DNA from 3 places in the Rhodopseudomonas sp. WA056 genome. Region 3 is predicted to be linked to each of the others. Evidence: riboswitches for the same ligand, from Rfam matches in the RefSeq annotation. Region 3 holds a riboswitch; each other region holds the start of a gene.
The links. Region 3 has a riboswitch for cobalamin ahead of DU475_RS13025 (cysteine-rich small domain-containing protein). Riboswitches for the same ligand answer to the same signal wherever they lie in the genome.

Region 1 (3,270 bases), on a different contig from region 3:
CGACACCGCGGCGTAGAGCCCGCCGATGAACGTCGCGACGCAGAACAGCAGGAACGAGCCGTACAGGATGGCGACGGCGCCGAGCACGCCGGTGAGCGCGCCGCAGCCGGTGCCGATCATGAAGGCGACGCGCCGGCCGTAGACCCGCGCGATCCAACCGGTCGGCAGCGTGCCGGCGGCGAGGCCGAGCACGTACATCGACAGCGGCACGGTGGCGAGCGACATCTGCGGCGCGAGCTGGGCGCCGATGATCGAGCCGGTGGCGAAGATCACCGCGGCGTTGGCGCCGGTCAGCGCCTGCGCCGCGACCAGCCGCACCACATTGGAACGGGCACGGGCATCGTCTTCGACGATGTCGTTGGCCGTCGCATCGACCATCGGCGGGGATTCTCCTCGCGCCGGCCGACACCGGCCGGCGATTGCGCGCGCATCATAGGGCCGGGCCGGGCGCGATCAACCCGCCGCAGCACCGCCGGCCGCATCGGCCCCCGCCGGTTTTGCCCGTACAAACACCAGGATCAGGTTGTTGGCCGGCATCTCGACGATCTCGCTCAGCGTCAGACCGGCGCCGGCAGCCAGGCGTTCCAGATCCGCCACGTCGCGCACGCCCCATTCCGGATTGGCGTCGCGCAGGCTGGTGTCGAACACCGCATTGCTGAGCGCGGTGTGCCTGCCGTCCTGCTTGAACGGCCCGTACAGCACCAGCATCCCGTCGTGGCGCAGCAGCCTGCCGGCGCCGGCCAGCAGCCCTTCGGCGACGCGCCACGGCGCGATGTGCACGACGTTGGCGCAAAACAGCGCCAGCAGCGGCCCGGGTGCGGTTCCCTCCACCGGCGCGACCGACCAGGCGGGATCGGCCAGATCGATCCGCTGCGGCGGCCGCAGATTGGCCAGCGCCGCATCGGCACGCCACGCGGCAATACTCTCCAGATGCCGGTCGTTGAGATCGCTCGGCCACCACACGATCGACGGATGCTCGCGCGCCAGTGCGGCAATATGCTGGCCGGTGCCGCTGCCGGCTTCGAGCACGTCGCCCTGCCGGCCGGCGAGCAGCCGGGCCAGCACGGCGCGGATCGGCGCGTCATTACGATGAAACGCAGCGGCATCGAGCCGGCCGTCGGGCTCGACGCGCCGTCCATCCTTGCCGAACTCCACCACGAACTCCGCCATCGCCACCTGCCGCATCCGCTATCGTGCGAGGTGTACAGACCCGGCTGTTACACGCAAGTCACAGCCGGTCACAATCCGACCACGATTGGGCCTGTTCGCCGCCATCGGCGAATTGACTCGCGAATCCCGGGACTCCTAGATGGAGGCGACGGTTTCCCGAAAGGGGATGAAAAGGGAATACGGTGCGGACGCAGACACTTTCGCGTTCTAGGCCGTAGCTGTTCCCGCAACTGTAAGCGGATCGTCTTTCGTCGGATGCCACTGGGAACCTCGGTCCTGGGAAGGCGACGGAAGATCAACCGCGAGCCAGGAGACCTGCCGTCATTCGTGGTCACACGCGAAGTTGCCGGCCGGGAATTGCAGGCATTGTCTTCACCGCTTCCGAACAAGCCGGTGAGACCTCGTTCGCTGTGACGTGCCACAGACGTCAGCCGAGGTTGATCCCATGCATTCCCGTCCCGCCGCGCCGCGGCCCTGCTCCGCCCTTTCGCGCGCGCTTCTCGCCTCCACGATTCTGGTGCCTTCACTTTCGCTCATCACGCCTGCCACCGCGCAGGACGTGCTGCCGGAGATCGTCGTCAGCGCCACCGCGACCCGCACCTCCAACGCCATCGTCGGAACGTCGAGCACAGTGATCACCGCCGAAGACATCGCTCGTTCACCGGCCCAAACCGTGCAGGACATCATCGCGCAGACGCCCGGTGTGCAGAGCACGTCGCTGTACGGTGGCGTCAACGGCACCGGCTCCTCGGTCGATCTGCGAGGCTTCGGCGCCACCGCAACCTCAAACACGTTGTTCCTGATCAACGGCCGCCGTCTCAACGACCTCGATCTGCAGGGCATCGACTTGTCGAGCCTCCCGCTGCAATCGATCGAGCGTATCGAGATCACTCGCGGCGGCAGCGGTGCGGTGCTGTACGGCGACAATGCTGTCGGCGGCGTCATCAACATCGTCACCAAGACCGGTGCCGGCGGCCCACCCGCAACGTTCCGCGCCGAAGGCGGCGTCGGTTCATTCAACCAGCGCCTCGCTGCGGTGTCGGCGGCTTTCAATTCTGGCCCATGGTCAACGTCGGCCTTCGCCAATCACGTCCGTACCGACGGTTACCGCGCCAACAACGCGCTGGAACAGAACAACGCGCTCGGCGAACTGCGCTACACCACCGCCGATCTCAGCGCCTTCCTCAATATCTCCGGCGACGACCAGCATCTCGGCCTGCCCGGCTCCCGCACCGTCGATCCGTCGATCGGCGTCAACCAGCTCCAGACCGACCGCCGCGGCACCAACACGCCGTTCGACTATGCGGACAAGCAGGGCGCCAACATCACCGCCGGCTTCACCAAATCACTGTGGGACGGTGCCGAACTGATCGTCGACGGCGGCGTTCGCGACAAGCGTCAGCAGGCCGGCTATTTCGGCAGCTTGCCGCTGTTGAGTTCCCGCGCCAGCGCATTCGACGCACATCTACGGACCTGGTCGATCACGCCGCGGCTGAGCATCAAGAACGCGTTCTTCGGCCTGCCGTCGAAGATCCTCACCGGCCTCGACTATTACGACGCGACCTATGATTCCGACCGCGGCCAGTATCGCGGCACGCCGCCGGTTCACGTCTACAACCTGTCTCAGAAGACCCTGGCCGGCTATTGGCAGCAGACCATCGCCGTCCTGCCGACCACCGACTTCTCCTATGGCGGCCGGGTGCAGAGCGTGAAAGTCGAGGCTAGCGACCGACTCAATCCGCTGGCGCCCGGTTATTTCGGCGAAGCGCAGGCGCTGCCGCTGAACAGCACCGAGACCCAGCATGCCCTGCACGTCGGCCTCGAGCATCGCTTCAACGATGTGTTCAGCGTGTTCGCCCGCGCCGCTCGTGCGTTCCGCACCCCGAATGTCGACGAACGTGTCGCCTCCGGACCGTCCTACGACGCGTTCTTCAATCCGATCCCAGGCACCTTCGCGCTCAAGACCCAGACCTCGGTGGATGTCGAAGGCGGCTTCCGCATCAAGTCAGGTCCGTTCGAGATGCAGACGAGCGTCTACAACATGGATCTGACCAACGAGATCCGCTACGATCCCGTCAACTTCTACAACACCAATCTCGA
Region 2 (3,270 bases), on a different contig from region 3:
GCTGCACCGGACCAAACCGCGAGAGTCCCACGTCCGCGCGATGCATACTTCGCTGAACCTGTATGCCGAGCACGAGTTCAACGCCTCGACCTTCACGGCGCGCTGCATCGCCGGGACCGGCGCCGACTTCTACTCGGCGATCGCCGGCGCGATCGGAGCGCTGCGTGGTCCCAAGCACGGCGGCGCCAACGAAGCGGCGTTCGAAATCCAGAAGCGATACGCGACTCCCGAGGAGGCGGAGGCCGACATCCGCCGTCGAGTGGCTGCGAAGGAGGTGGTGATCGGGTTCGGCCACCCGGTCTACACCATCGCCGACCCGCGCAACCGCGTGATCAAGGAAGTCGCGCGGCGGCTTTCGGTCGAGGCCGGATCGGTGAAGATGTTCGAGATCGCCGACCGGATCGAGGCGGTGATGCACGAATCCAAGAAGATGTTTGCCAATCTCGACTGGTTCAGCGCCGTCTCCTATCACGCGATGGGCGTGCCGACCTCGCTGTTCACGCCGTTGTTCGTGATCTCACGGACGGCGGGATGGAGCGCCCACATCATCGAGCAGCGGCAGGACAACAAGATCATCCGCCCGACCGCGAACTACGTCGGACCGGAGAATCGTCTGTTCGTGCCGATCGAACAACGCGGCCACGCGCCGTCTTCTTGTCATGCCTGAAAGTGAAACCATGCCGTATCTCGTTGCTGCCGATCTCCCCACCGACCCCGCAGGCGTGCGGTTCCGCTCGCTGATCGAGCGCGGCGGCATCGTCCGGATGCCGGGCGCGCACAATGGCATGGCCGCACTGCAGGCGCGTGCCGCCGGCTTCGAGGCGTTGTATCTGTCGGGCGCCGCGATGACCGCGTCGATGGGGATTCCCGACCTCGGGATGATCACGGTCGACGAGGTGGCGTTCTTCATCCGGCAGATCGCGCGGGCAGGCGGCCTTCCCACCCTGGTCGATGGCGACACCGGGTACGGCGAGGCCCTCAACGTCATGCACATGGTCCGCACCTTCGAGGATGCCGGCGCGGGGGCGGTTCATATCGAGGATCAGCTCCTGCCGAAGAAGTGCGGCCATCTCAACGACAAGAAGCTCGCCGACGCGAACGACATGGCCGCCAAGGTCGCCGCCGCGGCGAAGGCGCGACGACATCTCTATCTGATCGCACGGACTGACGCGGCGGCGAGCGAAGGCATCGACGGCGCGGTGGCGCGCGCCAGGCTGTACATCGAGGCCGGAGCCGACGCGATCTTTCCCGAGGCGCTGACCACGGCCGAGATGTTCCGCGAATTCGCTGCTCGGATGCCGGGCGTGCCGCTGCTCGCCAACATGACCGAATTCGGCCGGACTCCGTTCTTCACCGCCGACGAGTTTCAGCAGATGGGCTACCGGATGGTGATCTGGCCGGTGTCGTCGCTGCGCGTCGCCAACAAGGCGCAACAGAAGCTCTATGCGACGTTGCGGCGGGACGGCAGCACGCAAGCGATGCTCGGCGAGATGCAGACCCGCGCCGAGCTGTACGACACGCTCGGGCTCGACCGCTTCGAGGCGCTGGATGCGTCGATCGTTCGATCGATCGCGCCGGCGTCGGCCGGATCATAGGCGAGAGACGGAATCGGCGGGTAGCAAGCCGATGTCGCGTCCCGAGCGGCGGAAGCTGATAGCTCCGGTTCGGTAGGACAGAGTCTTTCTGCCTGTTGCTGCGCGTCTTGCGCGGGGGAAACTAATTAGTTGAGATGATCGAAGCGTGGATCGCTTGACAGCCTTGGATCATCCTCGCCATAGTGATCGCCGTCGAGGTTCTTCGGATCGTATCGTCCGGAGCTAAGAGGGAAGCCGGTGCAAGGCCGGCGCTGCCCCCGCAACTGTCAGCGGCGAGCCGACGTTCAGCAAAGCCACTGGGAGCGATCCCGGGAAGGTCGAACGAAGGCGATGACCCGCGAGCCAGGAGACCTGCCTCGTCGAACGAAACGTCCACGGGCGGGGTGCCCCGGTGGTGCGCTTGTGGCCCCGCCGTGCTTGCGGTTCGGGGAATCATGCCGCGTCGCTAGGCCTTGCCCCCAACTTTTGGGGTTGAGCCATGTCTTCTCTCACAACTACTACGTCTCTTGCCGTCGCCACACTCGGCACACCGCGGATCGGGCCGCGGCGCGAGCTGAAATCCGCACTCGAAAGTTTCTGGGCCGGCAAGTCGACGGAAGCCGACCTGCTGCGAGTTGCGGCCGCGTTGCGCGCGGCGAACTGGGCGCGGCAAAAAGCGCGCGGCGTCAGCGTGATTCCGTCGAACGACTTCTCGCTCTACGATCAGGTCCTCGACACCAGCGTGATGGTCGGCGCGATTCCCGAGATCTATGGGTGGAGAGGGGGGCCGGTCTCACTTGCTACCTATTTCGCCATGGCGCGCGGCACCCAGGCCGAAATCGCAGGGCATGGTTGCGCCAATGGTCATCACCACGGCGATTCTGCACCGCAGGGCGTCCCGGCGCAGGAGATGACCAAGTGGTTCGACACCAACTACCACTACATGGTGCCTGAATTTTCCGCCGGGCAGAGCTTCCAGCTCGTATCGCTCAAGCCGCTCGAGGAATATCGCGAGGCCAAGGCGCTCGGCTACGACACCCGTCCGGTGCTGCTCGGGCCGGTCACCTATCTGAAGCTCGGCAAGTGCGCGGATGCCGACTTCGACGTCCTGTCGCTGCTGTCGAAGCTGGTGCCGGTCTACATCGAGATCCTCGGCCGGCTCGCGGCGGAGGGGGCGAAGTGGGTTCAGCTCGACGAGCCGGCGCTGGTGCTCGATCTCGACGATCGCGAGCGCCTGGCGTTTCGCGATGCCTACGGCCAGATCGCGCGCGAGCTGCCGCATCTCGATATCATGCTGACGACCTATTTCGGCGGGCTCGGCGACAATCTCGAGACCGCGCTGGCGCTACCGATCGCGGGTCTGCATCTCGACCTGGTGCGGGCGCCGAAGCAGATCAACGCTGTGATCGCGAAGGGTCCGAAGGATCTGGTGCTGTCGCTCGGCATTATCGACGGGCGCAATGTCTGGCGCGCTGATTTGCCCGATCTGCTCGATCGCCTCGAACCGATCGTGCAGCAGCGTGGGCTCGACCGCGTGCAACTGGCGCCGTCGTGTTCGCTGCTGCATGTGCCGGTCGATCTCGAACTCGAAGCCGGCCTCGATCCGGACCTGAAGAGCTGGCTGTCGTTCTCGCTGCAGAAGATGGGCGAGCTGTCGACACTGGGCAGGGCCTTGAGCGGCGACCGGGCCGCGGTG
Region 3 (3,270 bases):
CGACCCTGACCAAGATGATCGACCGGATGGTGTCGGATTCGCTGGTGTACCGCGTCCAGGATCCGGAGGACCGCCGCAAGGTGCTGATGCACATCTCCGATCGCGGCAAGGCGCTGACCCAGCGGCTCAATGCACTTGCGCTGAGCCAGGAGGCGCATATCGCCGAAAACTACGGCGACAAGGCCACTGCGGAACTGAAGCGTCTGCTGGAAAGCCTGATCGACAGCGCGACCTGAGCGCTCCTCCCGCATCGCGCGTGCTGCGGCTGCGAACGCCGCATCCCTTCGCAGCGACACGCCGCAAGATGCGGCGATCGCAACATCTATCCTGTACCGCCGAACTGGCCTAGATCAGCGGGCGATGCGCCGTGCCAAGCGGCCGCCCATTCGAGTGAGGAAACATGCAATACCGATCGCCCTGGATGACCGAAGAGCTGGACACGTTCCGCGACCAGTTTCGTAAATTCCTCGCCAAGGATCTCGCTCCGCACGGCGACAAGTGGCGCAAGCAGAAAATGGTCGATCGCTCGGCCTGGTTGAAGCTCGGCGAGATGGGCGCACTGCTGCCCAGCGTTCCGGAAGAATACGGCGGGCTCGGCGCCAGCTTCGCTTATGACGCTGCGGTCTATGAGGACATGGAGACGATCGTCCCCGACGCGCTGAGCGGCGTCACCGTGTCGAGCGGGATCGTCGCGCACTACATCCTCAACTACGGGTCGGAAGAGCAGAAGCGGCGCTGGCTGCCCGGCATGGCGCGCGGCGAGCTGATCGGCGCGATCGCCATGACCGAACCCGGCACCGGCTCCGACCTGCAGAGCGTGCGAACCACCGCCAAGCTCGACGGCGACGACTACGTCATCAACGGCCAGAAGACCTTCATCACCAACGGCCAGAACTGCGACCTGATCATCGTCGTCGCCCGCACCGGCGGCGCCGGCGCCAAGGGGCTGTCGCTGATCGTGCTGGAGACCAAGGACAACCCCGGCTTCAAGCGCGGCCGCAACCTCGACAAGATCGGCCTGCACGCCTCCGACACCTCCGAGCTGTTCTTCGAGAACGCCCGGACGCCGAAGGAGAATCTGCTCGGCGGCGAAGAAGGTAAGGGCTTCGTGCAACTGATGCAGCAACTGCCGCAGGAGCGGCTGATCATCGCGATCGGCGCGGTGGCGGCGATGGAGCGCGCCGTAGCGCTGACCTCGGAGTACACCAAGGACCGCAAGGCGTTCGGTCAGCCGGTCATCGAATTCCAGAACACCGCCTTCACGCTCGCCGAACGCAAGACCGAGGCGTTCATCGCTCGGGTGTTCGTCGATTTCTGTCTGGTGCAGCTCATCGCCGGCAATCTCGACGCCGTCACCGCCTCGATGGCGAAATGGTGGACGACGCAGAAGCAGGTCGAGACCGTCGACGAATGCCTGCAACTGCACGGCGGCTACGGCTACATGCAGGAATATCCGATCGGCCGGATGTTCATCGACTCCCGCATCCAGAAGATCTACGGCGGCACCAACGAGGTGATGAAGCTGCTGATCGCGCGCTCGCTGTAACGCGGCTTGCCAGCGCCTCCGATGCTGTTCCGCTCACGGAGTAACGGCGGCGCTGGTGGCGGCGTTCATTCGCCGCTGTCCGAGACCTCGCGCTTGAGCCGGCGAGCATCCTGCGGCTGGCCGTCCCAAGGCACCGGCCGCTCCAGCCAGCGCTGGATGAAATTCCACGACCGGCGATAGCCGTTGTGCGGCAGGGTGCAGTCCGAGCAATCCTTGCGCGTCAGCCCGTTGCGATCGACGAACGTCTTGTACGGCCCGGGGCACTGATACGCGCTGAGCGGGCAATAGCAGAACAGGCAGTTGAACTCCCGTTCGACGCCGGGATGACACGGCAGGAACGGGCAGGCCTCGTTGGTGAAGCCCTTGAAGGCCTCGTTGGTGGTGGTGTCTTTCGGCTCCATGACCGCTTCCTCGCGCCGCAGCAGGAGACCGCCGGCTGGTCGCGGCGGCGCTGGGCTGGTTCTGATCGGACGGGTGGTGAGCGCAACGCGGCCCAAGGCGTCGAGTGACGCTGCTATCGCCGCTGCGCGCGGCCTGCCTGCTAGGAGAAACCGGTCATCACTGCTCCGCTCTCGACCCGCCGTCGATCGGTTGAATGCTTCCGTCTTCGGCCGGTCTCCTGGCTCACGGATGTCGCCTGGATCGCCTTCCCGACGCCGATGACGTCAGTGGCCGCTTGATCCGGACAGATCCGCTTACAGTTGCGGGGGCAGCTACGGATTTGGTGATGGACACCGCACCGTATTCCCAGTTTCACCTCGCAGGCGAGGCACCGAAGACATCGAAACCAGAGCACGCGACACAAGCGCGCGCAAGCGAAAAGGCTCGGGCCGTGCACGTCCTGCCTAACCGGCAGGGCGATTGACGTAGTCGATCCGCCAGCCGGAGCCCAGCCGGTCGATCCGCGTCAGCGACAGCGGATCGATCACGAAACTCAGCGCTGCGGTCGGCGAGCTATCCAGCGCAATCGCCAACACGGCCCGGATCGTGCCGGAATGGACCACTAGGACGGTGTCACCAGACAACCGTTCAAGCCCCTGCCGAACCCGCGTGATCTGATCCACGAAGCTCTCGCCCCCCGGCGGAGCCAGCCGAGCGGCATCCTGCCAGAACGCGTCATAGGCAGAGCCGAGTTCACGCGACAGATCGTCGTGGCGGCGCCCGGTCCATGTGCCGAAATCCTGCTCGCGAAAGTCCGGATCGAGCTGGGCCTCGATGCCGAGCGCCGCTGCGGTGTCGCGCGTGCGCCGGCTCGGACTGGCGACCGCGGCGGCGTCGCGCGGCAGCCTTTCGCGCAGCGCGCCGAGTGCCGCGGTGTCGCGGAGGTCGACCGGTGCGTCCGGAGCGTGGATCACGCCCTTGGGCCCGTCCACCGGCGCATGCCGCACCAGCCAGAGCCGGCAGAGATCGCTCATCGGATTCTCCTCGCAAAACACGTCGGCCGGACAGAGCACGCCGGACGCGCGGCGCGCAAGCGGGGACCGACACGTGCCGGCCGGCACCAAGATTGCAACCTCTTCCGCCTCGCGGAGTTGAAGCCCCCAAGTTCGAACACACCCTATCAGATGATCTAAATCGGAAAGGCGAGCCATGAAGGATGTCCATCGCGTCCTCATCGACAAACTACGCGAGCACTCCCGTCTGTCGGCCGACGACGTGAATGCAATTCGCAACCTGACCTTCGCCTTGCGAGAGCTGGACAGCGGCGAGGATCTGATTCGGCA

Region 1: it holds a riboswitch for cobalamin, as region 3 does, so the genes downstream of both, DU475_RS12535 (TonB-dependent receptor) here and DU475_RS13025 (cysteine-rich small domain-containing protein) in region 3, are expected to answer to the same signal.
Region 2: it holds a riboswitch for cobalamin, as region 3 does, so the genes downstream of both, metE (5-methyltetrahydropteroyltriglutamate--homocysteine S-methyltransferase) here and DU475_RS13025 (cysteine-rich small domain-containing protein) in region 3, are expected to answer to the same signal.

What each region holds. Positions count from the first base shown of each region.
Region 1 is NZ_QPFS01000053.1:26,419-29,688, forward strand. Features, by position in the region: gene DU475_RS12525 (MFS transporter) at 1-378, opposite strand, end outside; gene DU475_RS12530 (DUF938 domain-containing protein) at 454-1,170, opposite strand; cobalamin riboswitch at 1,303-1,507, shown strand; gene DU475_RS12535 (TonB-dependent receptor) at 1,616-3,270, shown strand, end outside.
Region 2 is NZ_QPFS01000024.1:4,871-8,140, forward strand. Features, by position in the region: gene prpC (bifunctional 2-methylcitrate synthase/citrate synthase) at 1-667, shown strand, start outside; gene prpB (methylisocitrate lyase) at 678-1,595, shown strand; cobalamin riboswitch at 1,774-1,968, shown strand; gene metE (5-methyltetrahydropteroyltriglutamate--homocysteine S-methyltransferase) at 2,074-3,270, shown strand, end outside.
Region 3 is NZ_QPFS01000057.1:20,930-24,199, reverse strand. Features, by position in the region: gene DU475_RS13035 (MarR family winged helix-turn-helix transcriptional regulator) at 1-236, shown strand, start outside; gene DU475_RS13030 (acyl-CoA dehydrogenase family protein) at 401-1,546, shown strand; gene DU475_RS13025 (cysteine-rich small domain-containing protein) at 1,612-1,947, opposite strand; cobalamin riboswitch at 2,139-2,338, opposite strand; gene DU475_RS13020 (histidine phosphatase family protein) at 2,392-2,961, opposite strand; gene DU475_RS13015 (Crp/Fnr family transcriptional regulator) at 3,137-3,270, shown strand, end outside.